2 regions of the Blautia sp. TM10-2 genome follow, and region 1 is predicted to be linked to the other one. Evidence: riboswitches for the same ligand, from Rfam matches in the RefSeq annotation. Region 1 holds a riboswitch; the other holds the start of a gene.

Region 1 (7,949 bases):
ATTCACACCAAGGGACATATTTGCAGAGCGGAGAACCGGGATTTCTTTGCTGGTCTCCTGCACTTTTTTGAGCTGATCCTCGGTGAGGCCTGTGGTGCAGAGGACGAGTGGAAGTTTTTTCTCCTTGCAGGCATCGAGCAGTGCGTCGGCTGCCTTGTAGGAAGAAAAGTCAACGACTACGTCTGCCGGAACATCGCATTCTGCCAGGCTTTTGAATACCGGATAATCGTTCTGGCCGTTGTCGTTCATATCGATTCCGGCTATGATTTCTGCATTTGCATCTTCTTTTACCAGGCCGGTGATGACCTGTCCCATATGGCCGTTGCAGCCATGCATAATAATTTTAACCATTGTCTTTTTCCTTCTTTACTTCGTGTATTCTTAACTTAAGCCAGTTTGATTCCAAAATCTTTCATAGCCTTTGCCAGGCGCTCCTGGTTCTGCGGCTCCATCTCGGTCAGCGGCAGACGAAGCGGTCCAACCTCTTTGCCCATCAGGTTCAGCGCTGCTTTTACCGGAATCGGGTTTACTTCGCAGAACAGCGCATCGATGAGCGGCAGTGCTCTCAGCTGGATTTCTCTGGATCCGGCCACATCGCCGTCGAGGAATTTCTGTACCATGTCGTGGGTCTCACGCGGTGCTACGTTGGAAAGAACGGAGATTACACCGCTTCCGCCAAGGGAAAGGATCGGCACAACCTGATCGTCGTTTCCGGAGTACAGATCGATCTTTCCATCGGTCAGCTGCATAATTTTTGCGACCTGGGAAATGTTTCCGGAAGCCTCTTTGACTGCAACGATATTCTCAACGTTGTTGAACAGATAGACGATCGTTTCCGGTGCAATGTTTACGCCGGTTCTGCCCTGAATGTTGTAAAGGATGACCGGCACTTTGACGCTGTCTGCGATTGCGGTAAAGTGTGCAATCAGGCCCTTCTGTGTTGCTTTATTGTAATACGGAGAAACGAGAAGAAGTCCGTCCACGCCGTATTTTTCTGCTTCCTGAGACAGATAAATTGCTGTCTCCGTGCTGTTGGAGCCGGTTCCTGCAATTACCGGGATTCTGTGATTTACTTTTTCCACGGTATATTTGATGGCATCCAGATGCTCCTCATGGGACAGGGTCGAAGCCTCACCGGTGGTTCCGCAGATAACGATTGCGTCGGTTCCGCCGGCGATCTGCTCCTCAATCAGTTCTCCGAGTTTTTCGTAATTCACTTCCTGTGTTTCGGTCATCGGTGTGATAATTGCAACAGCTGCACCTTTAAAAATAGACATTCTCTTTTCCTCCTGTATGTTGTGTCAGATAAAACCATAAGAAATCAGTCGCCGGAGCTTATCTCCCACGGAAAATTTCACTTTCCGTTTAAAAAAGAGGCGCCTCATCCCAGATAAGATCGCCTCCAAATTCACACATACGCAGTATCTATGATCAGATAGCTCTCCATCTCTCGATGACAGTCGCAGATTTTTTCAACCTGCGCCCAGGAGCATACCGGTTCAGCGCCGGATGTCCTTCGGCATTCTTCCCTTTTCCTCTTCTTCTTTTGCTGCTGAGGCATCCGAAAAGGTACTCTTGAAGTAATGCGACCTCTATCCACTTCAGTTCTGCTTTTACTATAGCATCATTAAATTTTCTTGTCAACAGCGGATCGCGCTTTAACTCTCACTATATTCCAGCTTGCTCACCGAAACCTCATATGCAGTCCGCTTTTCCATTTCCGTCTCGCTCAGCCGCTTCATATATTCCCGGCTCTGGATCCGTCCCCAGATGAGAACGTGGCCGCCCACGGCAAACGCAGAGGCATACCGCGCATTCCGTCCCCAGCAGATGCACGGGATATAATCTGATTTTCCATACGGACGGTTGACCGCGATCAGAAGGTCGGCGATCTCTCTTCCCAGAGGTGTTTTCCGGTAGACCGGCGGTTTACATATGTATCCATCGAGGTAAATCTGGTTGGATTTGACGGAATCGTCCTCTTCCTCCACGAAGCTTAATTCCCGCGCAAATACGGAGAGTACCAGACGGTTCTTCTTCTCCTCGTGGCGGTTGTAGGACCGGAACTGACCGCTGATGCAGATCCACTCACCCTGGTAATCCTGTGATACGTCCACCAGCCGCTCGGAGACCATCACCGGAATGATGTCCTGCGATTCACTCAACCGCTTGACCATCACATCGACGAGGTAAAAGCCCTCTCCGAATACCTGATGGCTGAATGTAAACGGGGAGACAATCTCTCCCATGATAACCACCTGATTGTTTTCAATCATCTTGTCTGCCATAATGAAAATCCCCTTCCTTTGTCTTTTCTTTCTGAATATTGATTTCTGATCGGTACTTTGCTGATCTATAATCCTAATGTATGAACCACATTTCTTTTTCAGAACCACTTTTTTCCAGATTTTTTTATTTCTATTCAAATCAGCATTCTGCCCAATTTTTTGTATATGTTTCTGTAAAAACCGCACCACATGCTTCGTATTTTCTACCATTGCAATACAAAAAATGTCACATCTTCCCTGTTTTTTTTCTCTGTTCTGTGCTATAATAGTTCAGATAGGCAGGCATCCAGCAGAGACAAAACGGCAAGGCACCTGCCTTTGTGCTGTGATAAACATTCCCGGCCGGCTTGAAATTTTGAAAAATTGAACCCGGCAGGGTCAACCCATAGGAAGAGGAATGAAGAAATGAAAACAACAAGAGAAGATGTAAGAAACGTTGCCATCATCGCCCATGTCGATCATGGTAAAACTACACTGGTAGACGAGCTTCTGAAACAGAGCGGCGTTTTCCGTGCCAATCAGGAGGTTCAGGAACGTGTCATGGACTCGAACGATATCGAGCGTGAGCGTGGAATCACCATTCTTTCCAAAAATACAGCAGTTTACTACAAAGGAACAAAAATCAACATCATCGACACCCCAGGCCATGCGGACTTCGGCGGCGAGGTTGAGCGAGTTCTGAAAATGGTAGACGGCGTTATTCTGGTTGTAGACGCATTCGAGGGCGCTATGCCGCAGACCAAATTCGTGCTGAAAAAAGCACTCGAGCTGGATCTGTCCGTTATCGTCTGCATCAACAAGATCGACCGCCCGGAAGCACGCCCGGATGAAGTTATCGACGAAGTGCTCGAGCTTCTGATGGACCTCGATGCATCTGACGAACAGCTTGACTGTCCGTTTCTGTACGCATCCGCAAAGATGGGTCATGCGGTACTCGATCTGAACGATACCCCGAAGGATATGACTCCTCTGTTCGAGACCATCCTGAAATACATCCCAGCTCCGACCGGCGATCCGGAAGCTGGCACACAGCTTCTGATCAGTACCATCGACTACAACGAATACGTTGGACGTATCGGTGTCGGCAAAGTTGAAAACGGAACGATCCGCGTGAACCAGGACGTTATGCTGGTCAACCACCACGATCTGACCAAGAAGAAAAAAGTAAAGGTCAGCAAACTGTATGAATTTGACGGACTGAAAAAAGTAGAGGTTACTGAGGCAGGCATCGGTTCTATCGTTGCTGTTTCCGGTATCCCGGATATCCACATCGGAGATACTCTCTGCGGCGATCTGGACAACCCGGTTTCCATCCCGTTCCAGAAAATCTCCGAGCCGACTATTTCCATGAACTTCATCGTAAACGACAGCCCGCTGGCCGGTAAAGAAGGTAAATACGTAACTTCCCGCCACCTGCGTGACCGTCTGATGCGTGAGCTGAACACTGACGTTTCTCTCCGCGTCGAGGAGACTGATTCCGCAGACTGCTTCAAGGTTTCCGGCCGTGGTGAGCTGCATCTGTCCGTCCTGATCGAAAACATGCGCCGTGAGGGATATGAGTTCGCAGTAAGTAAGGCAGAGGTTATCTACAAAGAGGACGAGCGCGGACGCAAACTCGAGCCAATGGAAATCGCATACGTTGACGTTCCGGACGAGTTCTCCGGTACTGTCATCCAGCTCCTCAGCGAGCGTAAAGGCGAGCTTCACGGCATGAGCCGCGCAAGCGATGGTTCCACCCGTCTGGAGTTCGAAATCCCGGCACGAGGCCTGATTGGTTTCCGTGGAATCTTCATGACCTCCACCAAAGGAACTGGTATCCTGAACACCGAGTTTGAAGATTACGCACCGTACAAGGGCGACATCGAATACCGCAAACAGGGTTCCCTGATCGCTTTCGAGGCAGGCGAGTCCGTTACCTACGGTCTGTACTCCGCACAGGAGCGCGGTACTCTGTTCATCGGACCTGGCGAGAAGGTTTACGCCGGTATGGTTATCGGACAGAACGGTAAGGCCGAGGATATCGAGCTGAACGTCTGCAAGACGAAACACCTGACCAACACCCGTACGTCCTCCTCCGACGAGGCACTGCGTCTGACTCCGCCGAGAATCCTTTCCCTGGAGCAGGCTCTGGACTTCATCGACAAGGACGAGCTTCTTGAGGTTACTCCGGTTTCCTTACGTATCCGTAAGAAAGAGCTGGATTCCAGACTTCGTAAGAGAGCGGCAATGAAATAAATTTTCATAAAATGACATAAGAACCGCCGGTTCACTCTTGATTTGAGAGTAAACCGGCGGTTCTTTGTCGTTTTTCTATTCTGTTTTCTATTCGTTTGTCGTTCCGCCATGGAAGCCGTAATACGTCTCTCCCGCTGCAAGATCCACGCCGTTTGCCGCTGCAAGAGTATGAATCGTGACAAGCTCATACCCGCGGTTGATCAGCTCCGGCACGATCGTTGCACACGATTCTACGGTCGTCTCGTGGATATCATGCATCAGGATAATGTCTCCCGGGCTTACACTGTCGAGAACGGCGCTGATGTTTGCCTGTACATTTTTTGTCTGCCAGTCCAGGGTATCGACATCCCACATGATGCTCGGGCGGCCGATAGATGCGAGCAGTTCATCGGTGCTGTTTCCATACGGGAAACGGATGACAGTTGCACCCTGTCCGTTGTTGTACTGGGCGATCAGATCATCCGTCATCTGGAACTGGGCAAGGCCGTCGTCGGTGCTCAGTTCTTTCATATTCGGATGCGCATAGGAGTGGTTTCCAAGCTCACAGCCGATCGCCGCCATACGCGGGATCACATCTGCACCGTATTTTTCCACATTGCTGCCGAGCATAAAGAACGTCGCCTGTGCCCCGTACTGCTCCAGCGTATCGAGAAGCGTGCTGGTATAGACGCCTGGGCCGTCATCAAAGGTCAGGGCTACCATCATCGAGCCGTTGCGGTCTGGCTGGTAAACACCCTGGTCATCAAAGTAACAGCCTTTTCCGCCGATCGCTTTCCAGCCGGTCGCCATGTAACCATTGGAATCAAAATGGTACTGGTTTCCGTCGATATCTGCCCAGCCGTTGACGTAGTACGTTGTGGCATCCGTTGCGTACCACCAGCCCGACGAGCTGTACTGCCATCCCGGCGTCTCATTCGGCGGCGTGGTCTCCGCAAGCTTCTTAATTCCCGCATTTCCCGATCCGTCCTCCGCCTCCGGCGCCGTCTCGCTCACCGTCTTTGCGGCTGTGTCATTACTCAGTACAATTCCTTTTTTCGCAAGCTGCGCTCCCGCAAATTTCCAGATAAGCGCAAGAAAAAGAAGGCCGATTACCACACACAGGGAAATCCGTGATACTTTCTGCATCATCTGTCTGCGGCGCATCTGCTTTCTTCTCTGTTTCAATGATTTTCTTTCCATATGATCTGTTTATACTCCATCGTCCCGCCCCTTTGCGGAACTTTCTTCCATCGTAACACAAACGTTTTTCGACATTTTTCTACTTACTATCATAACGTGATCTGACCTAAGATGCAAGGCACAAATTCTTACATTTTTCCACTTCTGGTAAATTAATGTTTATCGTTTCTTAACATCTTGTCACAAAAAAAGAGTGACTCTGCACCCATGGTAAAAGCGGATACAAAATCACTCTTTGTCACTCTCTTTTAAAAAACCTGGTTTCTTTCTGGTGCTTTGCCACCAAATCACAGGTCTTCCACCTGTCCAGCCTGATTATCCTCTCTGCTTAAGAGTAACTGCAAAATTTTAACGTTGCCAGAACAACAGAAGCAAACACCTTATGCCTCATGTCCTATTTTAGTCAGGAAATCGCTGCCCATCACCCATTTTTCGTTTTCCAGCGTCACAACGGACTCGAGTTTCCAGGTGACGGTCTCTATTTTGGTTTTGCGGAAGAAATGGAGGAAACGGGTTCGTCGCTCGATCGCAGCGGTCACGTTGGTTTCGATCTTCATCTGGTTGGATTCGTTGGTTACGGTTGTGGAGACGCTGCTCACGGTGATGCTGGTGATTCCGGTGTTGGTGTCGCTGTTCAGGTAGGCATCGCAGAGCTGCTGGTACTGTTCTTTGGCGGTTTTCTGTACGGCGGTGTCGGCGGAAAATTCATTTTTGATGGTGCTGAAGGATTTTCCGGCGGCTGCGGCTGTGAATACCTTGTCCAGGGACTCTTCTGCGCGGTCGGCGATGGTTTTGCCGGTGGAATCGTTGAGTTTTAAATCCGGCAGGAATTCCATGCTGCTGTTGTCCTGCACGAGGACGATCTCGCGGTATGGGTCTTTCTGTTTTTCGGTCAGTTCAATGGTGTGGCCGCCGAGGAAGAGATACGGGATTTTGTAGATGCTGACGTTATCTGCCGTCTCTTTTAAATACTTTTTCCCGACCTGCACGCCGTCCAGATAGAACGAGGCATCCGCCGGGACGGTGATTTCGACATCCGTCACGCAGCTGTCTTTCGGCACAACGTACCACTCTTTGAAGTTCCATTTTACGGTATCCCCGGCGGCGATCTCCAATGTTTCTTCCTGCGAGTCGCTCATGCCTTTTAACGTGTACCGCACAGTATAAATCCTGTTTTCCCCGGTCTCAAGATTCTGTTTTCTGCGCATGAAAAAGCTCTTGATCTCCGGTGTTCCCTGCCCGTCAGTGCCGTCCTGTTTTGCTTTCCAGGTCATTGCATTGACGTAGTTCTTCCGCGACAGAAACGTGCTGTCCGGGAACTGGCATACATCGTATGCACTGTTCCAGTCTCCTGCCAGGCATGCTTCCACGTAATTCCGTCCTGCCGCCTGCGGCGCATACAGATACGCGCCTGCCATAAAAAATACGGCGCACAGAATCAGAAACAGACTGAGATTCACGATCAGAATCCGCAGACTCATCGGCAGATCACGAAATTTTGCCGCCCGTATTTTCACAGAAAGCTCCGTCGTCTCTTCTCCGTCTTTTTCCACATGGCGGAATCTTTTTCCTTTTCTTTTCCACTTCTGGAGCATAGTTTACCTCATCTTTTCCTCTTATTTAGACTGTTCTTTCACCGCATACGTATGCACCCGGTCGCTCTTCTGGCTGTATGCCTCTCCCTCGGAATAATACTCCTCCGATGTCGTGGAAAAACGCGTAATCGTCTCTTTCACACGCTCTCCCGCCGTTTGCTGGTGGAGAAACAGCGCTGCAATCATCAGAATCACAAATATATCCAGAATCAGTACCGCCGCATTTGCCACGATGCCAGGTAATTTTTTTATCCACATAGGCTTCCCTCTTTTCTGTCTCCATTGTAACAAAATGCTCCCGAAAACACAAGGAAAGCAGAGACCCCGGCGAACCGAAAATTCTCTGCTTTTCACAAATGACATATTTATTTTTTAACCTTGTTTCAATCCACAGTCGGTAATTTCACAGAGTCTGACATGTCAGCAGAATGCTGACTGTGGTTTGCCTCATGTCAGTGGGGGATACCGATTTCTCTCCGCCCGCCACTGCCGTTAACTTTCTTATTTGCAATTCATCTCACCACCTATAGAGGTGGGAGAATCCTTGCTATTATTTGTTGAAGGGTTTACTCCTCGGTATCATCCTTTGACGGAATCATTTCCTCAAAGTCGAAGTCAAGCATCGGCTCTTCCTCTTCAGCTGACGGTTCTT
Region 2 (7,949 bases), on a different contig from region 1:
TTCCATCGATTTTCAGTTCGTCGTTTTCGAGTTCGACTTCGATCAGCTCGTCCTCAGGTACGTTGCTTTCGAGGGCAACGGCGCCTCTGCCGACGAGGCTCAGATTGAAGAAGCCTTCGCCGCCGAGGACAGCGGAGGAAATGCTCTTGCGGGCGGTCAGTTTGGTTTTGACTCTGCCGTCGCAGGCGAGGAACATGCCGTCCTCAATCGTCATTCCGGAGGAGCCCCATTTCTCGACATCCACAAGAATGATGTATTTGTAGGTCGGTTCCAGCACGAGATATCCGTCGCCGACGTACTCCGGTTTTACGGCAGATTCCTTTGTCATGGCGCCTTTGATGGCCTTTCCGAACAGGTCGCCGATCCCTTTGATTCCGGCGGTCGCCTGTACATGGCCGCCCATCCACTGCATCGCACCGGACTGGATAATCGCGGAGTGCTCCTTGTCCAGTTCAATGACAACCTGGCGGCGGCGCACATTCATTTTGCTCATGTAATACTCCTCCATGGCAGTCATCGGCGAGACGCTGGAATCCTGGAGATATTCCATGACGTGGAAATTTTCGATGGACTTGGTGAATTTCCGGTTTTCGTTTTCGAGATTTAAAATTTTCATAGGCACGTTCCTTTCTTTCATTAAGAAGAAAAATAGTGATCCGTCTTGTTTCTTTTATTATACAGGAAAGAAAGCAAAGAGCACAGAAAAATTTAGAAAAAAAGGAAATCTGGAAATCATGTTGTCCATTTTTCAGCGGAGTGATAAGATAAAGTTCAGAAAACGCAAGCAGTACGGTCAGAGGAGGAGTTTATTATGAGTACAATTACTGTCAGAGATGCAAAAATAGAGGATGCCGCACGCATTCTGGAGATTTATGCTTACTATGTAGAATACACCGTCATTTCTTTCGAGTGGGACGTGCCGTCTCTGGAAGAATTTGAGAACCGCATGCGTGATATCATGAAAAAATATCCATACCTCGTCATCGAGCAGGATGGAAAAATCGAAGGTTATGCATACGCACATGCCTTTGTCGGCCGCGCCGCATACGACTGGTCGAGCGAGCTGACCATTTATCTCGATCACAATGCAAGAAAAGGAGGCCTTGGCCGGAGACTGTATGAAGAGCTGGCGGACCGCCTGAAAAAAATGGGCATTCTGAACCTCTACGCCTGCATCGGCTATCCGCAGGTCGAGGATGAATATCTGACGAAAAACAGCGCCGAGTTCCATGCGCATCTCGGATTCGAACTCGTGGGAACCTTCCACAACTGCGGCTACAAATTCGACCGCTGGTACGATATGGTCTGGATGGAAAAAATCATCGGCGAGCCGCACGCGGGACAGCCGGCAGTAAAATCATATAGTGAGATAAAAGAATGAGCACAATAACAACGTATACAAGAAAACATTTTGACCCTGTGCATCCCGCTCCGGAACTGCTCTGTGTGGAGGATTTTGCGCATGCGCTGCCGATGATCTGCCGCGGAAACGGCCATGTGACGACGTTCTGGTCAGTGGGAGAGCACTGCATCTGCTGTGCGAAAGAGGCGGCCGCGCGCGGCTATTCCCGGCGGCTGGTGCTGGCGTGCCTTCTGCATGACGCGAGCGAGTGTTACATGTCGGACGTGCCGCGGCCATTAAAACAGGAAATGCCGCGGTACCGCGAGATCGAGGACCATCTGCTTTCGGTGATTTATGAGAAATATCTTGGCAGTGATCTGACGGCGGAGGAGCAGCGGATGATGAAACAGATCGACAATGATCTGCTGTGGTACGATTTGACGAATCTGCTGGAGGAGCCGCAGGAGGGGGATGCACCGAAGCTTCACATCACGCTGGACTACGCGGTGCGGCCGTTTGATGCGGTGGAACAGGAGTATCTGGAATTATTCGAACAGTATCGGGAGACGGGCGATGAGAGAGGATAAAAACGAAAACCGCTGGGACAAGCTGCTTCAGATCCACACAATGGGGCGGGACGACAGCCGGTCGGATCTGTACCGGTATCCGTATGAGCCGACCCCGTACTGCGTGCTGGAGCGGATGGCAAACACGGGGATGATCCGAAAGGGAAATACGCTGCTCGATTACGGATGCGGAAAGGGCCGCGTAGATTTCTTCTTATCGGCGCAGACCCGGTGCCAGTCCATCGGTGTGGAGTATGATGAGCGGATTTATGCGAAGGCAATGGAAAACAAAAAGGCGGCGGCCTCTGGTGCGCGGACGGAGTTTGTGCTGGAGAGCGCCGAAAATTTTCCCGTTCCTGCGGAAGTGGACCGGGTGTATTTTTTTAACCCGTTTTCGCTTGAAATCTTAAGAAAAGCGATGGCAAGACTGCTGGAATCGTACTACGAAAATCCGCGGGAGATCCAGCTGTTTTTCTATTACCCGTCGGATGCTTATATCTCGTATCTGATGACGGTGCCGGAACTGGAATTTCTCGATGAGATCGACTGTATGGATCTGTTTCCGGGCGGGGATAGCCGGGAGCGGGTTGTGATTTTTACGATTCAGGAATAAAAAGTTTTGTAACAGCAAAAACCGTGTGGAATACAAAAAAGCATGAATTATATTTGAAGAAAGGGCGTTTTTATGAAATATCAGGTAATGCGAATTGAGGAAGACCTTGATTTCGGCTGTGAGGAGCGCGGTGCCGACGAGCCTGTCATGGCAGTTGTTGTTTTGAAAGATGAAAACGGAACAGAATCGCGCATCCGCCAGGAGGATCAGATGCTGTATGACTGGAACATCGAGGAGGGCGACACCGTTATTCTGAATGAAAACGGCGAATTGCGAAAAGTACTCTCCGGTGATTGGACGCAGAATTGCAATTCGAAAAATGTAGATACGACAAAATTCGTCAACATGATGCAGGCCGTCAAAGCCGGAAAACAGATTGACTGGATCTGTCCGTTCTGCAGCGGAACAGTAGAACGATTGGAGCAGAAAGGCGGAAAAAACGTAATCGGATGCACATCGTGCGATATGTGGATTCAAATAGAAAATTAAACGATTTTGGCCTTTAAGGCCGAAAGAGAAAGGAAACACAAATGGTAAAACCAATTATGAGAGACGTTCTCTTCCTCGGACAGAAATCCGTCCCGGCGACAGAGGAAGATCTGCAGGTGGGAAGAGATCTGCAGGACACACTGGCAGCAAACCGCGAGGCATGCGTCGGCATGGCGGCAAATATGATCGGCGTGAAAAAACGCATCATCATCGTAAACGCCGGATTCCGCGACATCATCATGTTCAACCCGGTGATCGTCCGCAAAAGCGGCCCCTACGAAACAGAAGAAGGCTGCCTTTCCCTGCCAGGCGTGCGGAAAACAAAGCGGTACCAGAACATCGAAATCGAATACTACGACTGGAACTGGAAAAAACAACGCCAGAAATTCACCGGCTGGCCAGCCCAGATCTGCCAGCATGAGATGGATCATCTGGAAGGGATACTTATTTAGATCCTACAGCAGACAGGAGGACAGTATGACAGACAGAGAATGAATGGTAAAAGGAATCATTTACAACCCGAATGTGGAAGAGCTGGCCAAAGAGCAGTCCGGCTATATGGAGCGTCTGTGGAAGTTCAACCAGCTGAAGCCGTCAGAGGGAGACAAGAAAGTCAAATAAATCAGGACAAATTTCGAAAATATAAAATTTTTGTAAAATAATGTCGAAAAAACGATTGACAAGTAGCGAAAAGAAACATATGATAATACCTGTCAATATACATATTCGGCAATAGAGGCGCGAAGGCTAAGAGTAGCTGTCCTGAGACAACGGGGTCTGGGACGGGCAGGGAAAGGAGCATTCGCCGAAACGGGGCAGTTCCCGAAAAACTGTCTGCGTTGGGGTACAGTCGAACAGGCTGTGCACTCTCACCGTACTGGTGGAGGAGCTATTGCTTCATGAACGTAGATTTAATGGAGCAGTGGTGAAGACCGCTGCTCTTTTTATTGTACTGCAATTGGAACCGTGACAAAAGGTTCCAGGGGTGGAAATCTGTTTGGTTGGAGAACGAAAGACGAAACGGGTGTTACAGGATACGTCTGAAGAAAACTGTTGCCGGAAAAGAAAAAAGGGAGGATTTTGACATGATAGCATTTCTTAACTGGCTGGACGGTGTCCTTTGGGGCGTGCCGCTGATCGCGCTGATGATTCTGACCGGTCTGTACTTTACCGTTCGTTCTGGATTTTTCCAGTTCCGTCACTTTGGCTGGATTATGAAGAGAACCGGCGGAAAACTGTTCCAGAAAGAAGACGAAGCAAGTGAAGGAAAGGGTATGCTTTCCTCGTTTGAGGCGATTTCGACCGCTATCGGCGGTACCGTAGGATTCGGTAATATCGCCGGTGTTGCAACTGCAGTTGCAGCAGGCGGCCCGGGAGCCATTATGTGGATGTGGCTTTCGTCTCTGCTTGGTATGATATTAAAACAGGTTGAGGTTACCCTCGGCTGCTACTACCGTCACACCAACGAAAAAGGTGAGTACTACGGCGGTCCGACTTACTACATGGAGTGCGGACTTGGCGAGGAGCGCCACTGGGGCAAGCTGTGGCTGATCCCGGCGCTCATCTTCGGCATCGGTATTTTCTCCACCTTCTTCGTAACCTCTTCCAACCTGACCGCATCTCAGGTCGTAGCCGGTGCGTTCGGTATTGAGAATATCAATCTTGGAAGCTTCAAAGTAGAAGGCGTTATCGTGATGGGCGTTCTGCTCTGCATTCTGACCTATGTCGTTACAAGCGGCGGTACGAAGAAAATCGCAAGTCTGTTCAGCAAGCTCGTTCCATTTATGAGCGTTCTTTATATCTTGATGGGACTTGGCATGATCATCATCAACATCAACCGCGTTCCTGGCGTATTTGCAGCCATCGTAACAAACGCATTTACCGGAACAGCAGCGATCGGCGGTTTTGCCGGCTGCGCAGTCAGCGAGATTATCCGTGTGGGTATGGCGCGTTCCGTATACTCCAATGAGGCTGGATGGGGTACTTCTCCAATGATCCATGCTTCCGCAAAAACACCGCATCCGGTAGAGCAGGGTCTGTGGGGATCTTTCGAGGTATTCTTTGATACCATGGTTATCTGTACGATCACCGCACTTTCCGTTATCTTAAGCGGAAACTGGACCGACGGAACGAACGGCGGAACACTTGCTTTAAGTGCATTTGCAAGCGGATTCGGCAAATTTGGAAGCATCCTTCTGGCAGTCATCATGGTCATTTTCACTGTAACGACTTCCGGCGGATGGTTCACCTACTATCTGGCAATTCTGGAGCATCTGTATAAAAAAGAAGGCAAGATGAAAGATATCGTCATGAAAGTCTTCTATGCAGTCCGCGCTCTGCCGGGCGTACTGTGGACGATCTATCTGGTAAAGACCAACAACCAGGGCTTTATCTGGACTGTCGTTGATATCACATCTGCGATCCCGACCTTCGTCAACGTAGCAGTGATCCTGATTCTCTCGAACCAGTATTTCAAACTGCTGAAAGACTACAAAGCAAGAAACTTCGGCCAGGGCACGGTAGACAAGAACGCCTGCCTGTTCTACGAAGAGAAAACGAAATAAAAAATATTCAAAAGCGAATCCAGACACGCAAGAGAATAGCGTGTCTGAATTTGTATATTGCGCAAATGGGCAGAAAAGAATAGAATCAAATTTAGATGACAGTAGGAGGATAATGATATGAAAACAATTTACAAAAACGGAGCTGTCTACACCGGAAAACTGCCGCTTGTCGAAGCGTTTGCAGTAGAAGACGGCAAATTTGTTTTCGCCGGAAGCAGCGCAGAGGCAGATGCCCTTGCAGCAGCCGGCGACAAAGTTGTAGACCTCGGCGGAAAATTCGTCTGCAGCGGTTTTAACGACAGCCATATGCACCTTTTAAATTATGGAGGCTCCCTGCTGAAAGCGCAGCTTGCCGCACATACCGAAAGCCTGGAAGATATGCTCGCCTGTCTCGACACCTTCCAGAAAGAGCATCCGCGAAAAGACGGCGCATGGCTGATGGGCCGCGGCTGGAATCAGGATTACTTCACGGACGTGGACCGCATGCCGAACCGCTACGATCTTGACCGCGTATCAACCGAAGTTCCGATCTGCGCGACGAGAGCGTGCGGCCACTGCCTCGTAGTCAACAGCAAAGCGCTGGAACTCCTCGGCGTCACCGCAGATACCCCGCAGCCGGAGGGCGGAGAGATCGGTATGGAAAACGGTGAGCCGGACGGAAGATTCTTCGACAATGCAATGGAACCGGTTTACGACAGTATTCCGGTGCCGAGCAAAGAGGAAATCAAAGATATGATCCGCAGCGCCTGCAAAGCCCTGAACAGCTACGGCGTCACCAGCAGCCAGAGTGATGATTACTGCGTTTACCGCGCCGTTCCGTGGCAGACCGTCAACGAGGCATACAAAGAACTCGAGGATTCCGGCGAGCTGACCGTCCGCGTTTACGAGCAGAGCAACTTTACCGATCTGGAATCCTTAAAAGGTTTCGTTGAGGCTGGAAATGTGACCGGCATCGGCACAGACCGCTTTAAAATCGGACCGCTGAAAATGCTCGGCGACGGCGCACTCGGTGCGAGAACAGCATTCCTCAGTCGCCCATACGCAGACGACCCGTCCACCTGCGGAATCCCGGTATTCACCCAGGAAACCATGGATGAGATGATCGGCTACGCCAATGCACACGGCATGCAGGCTGCAGTTCACACGATCGGTGATGCGTGCCTCGACCGCGTGTTAAGTGCCTATGAAAAAGCCCTTGCTGAAAACCCGAGAGAAGATCACCGCCACGGCATCGTGCACTGCCAGATCACAAGAGCCGATCAGCTTGAAAAAATCGCGAAAATGCATCTTCACGTTTATGCACAGAGCATCTTCCTCGATTACGATAACCATATCGTAGAGGAGCGCGTCGGCAAAGAGCTTGCAAGCACAAGCTACAGCTGGAAGACGCTGATGAACAACGGCGTCTCCGTCAGCAACGGAACCGACTGCCCGGTAGAGCTGCCGGATGCCCTCGCCTGCATGCAGTGCGCTGTCACAAGAACAACGCTGCGCGACCACGTCGGCCCGTACCTGCCGGATCAGAAATTCACCGTACAGGAAGCACTCGACAGTTACACAATCCGCAGCGCCGAGGCAAGTTTCGAGGAGAACGTGAAAGGCCAGATCGCAGAAGGCATGATGGCAGACTTCGTCGTACTGGGTCAGAATCCGTTTGAGGTGGATGAGAGCGCGATCAAAGACATTCCGGTGTGCCGGACGTATCTTGCTGGTGAACTGGTATATGAAGTATAAGGATATAACTCAAATGAGTAATAAATGTCAAATGAAAATTCATACAATGAAGGGAAAAACGTGAAATAAGATAACCTGAAAATAGTATGGAATAAAGGCAGAAACAGAGGAGAACCTCCTGCGGCGATGAACGGTCGCAGGAGGTTCTTTTTTGATTCTGATAGGACCATACGGTTGTAAAAGAATCGAACAAATGGTTGTATAAAAGGGCGGGAATGTGCTATGATAAAGGAAATTTTACGAAAGGAAAAAACAGACAAATGCTTGGAAGAACACATTTTTTTATTGGAACAGCAGCGGCACTTGCTGTTTTACAGCCGCAGACGGTTCCCGCGCTTGTGGCCGGTGCCGGGGCTGCCGCGATCGGCGGTTTGATCAGTGACATTGATGTCGGCACTTCACAGGCGCACCGCGATGCCGATAAGATCATTACGGCAACAGTTGCAGTTGCAGTGCTCACAATTCTTGCGGAGTATAAACTGAATCTTGGAATTTACCGCCGCCTCACAAGCGACAGCAGCGTGCTGCGTCTCCTCGCCGGAACGGCAGCATTTTTGCTGATCTGCGCCTATGGGAAACAGCAGCCGCACCGCTCCTTCATGCATTCATTTGCGGCGCTGGCATTGCTGACGGCGTGCGTG

The links. A riboswitch is a leader RNA that binds a small molecule or an ion and turns the genes downstream of it on or off. The one in region 1 is predicted to bind lysine.
Region 2: it holds a riboswitch for lysine, as region 1 does, so the genes downstream of both, DXD92_RS10365 (alanine/glycine:cation symporter family protein) here and dapA (4-hydroxy-tetrahydrodipicolinate synthase) in region 1, are expected to answer to the same signal.

Annotation. Positions count from the first base shown of each region.
Region 1 is NZ_QUJZ01000010.1:66,761-74,709, forward strand. It holds gene dapB (4-hydroxy-tetrahydrodipicolinate reductase) at 1-351, opposite strand, end outside; gene dapA (4-hydroxy-tetrahydrodipicolinate synthase) at 387-1,277, opposite strand; lysine riboswitch at 1,429-1,603, opposite strand; gene DXD92_RS11480 (single-stranded DNA-binding protein) at 1,659-2,288, opposite strand; gene typA (translational GTPase TypA) at 2,694-4,523, shown strand; gene DXD92_RS11490 (polysaccharide deacetylase family protein) at 4,611-5,702, opposite strand; gene DXD92_RS11495 (hypothetical protein) at 6,083-7,297, opposite strand; gene DXD92_RS11500 (hypothetical protein) at 7,319-7,555, opposite strand; gene rpoC (DNA-directed RNA polymerase subunit beta') at 7,864-7,949, opposite strand, start outside.
Region 2 is NZ_QUJZ01000009.1:62,822-70,770, reverse strand. It holds gene DXD92_RS10400 (AIM24 family protein) at 1-616, opposite strand, end outside; gene DXD92_RS10395 (GNAT family N-acetyltransferase) at 812-1,381, shown strand; gene DXD92_RS10390 (hypothetical protein) at 1,378-1,929, shown strand; gene DXD92_RS10385 (class I SAM-dependent methyltransferase) at 1,916-2,521, shown strand; gene DXD92_RS18730 (hypothetical protein) at 2,594-3,010, shown strand; gene DXD92_RS10375 (peptide deformylase) at 3,052-3,462, shown strand; gene DXD92_RS10370 (maltose acetyltransferase domain-containing protein) at 3,506-3,631, shown strand; lysine riboswitch at 3,736-3,910, shown strand; gene DXD92_RS10365 (alanine/glycine:cation symporter family protein) at 4,096-5,574, shown strand; gene DXD92_RS10360 (amidohydrolase) at 5,692-7,308, shown strand; gene DXD92_RS10355 (metal-dependent hydrolase) at 7,569-7,949, shown strand, end outside.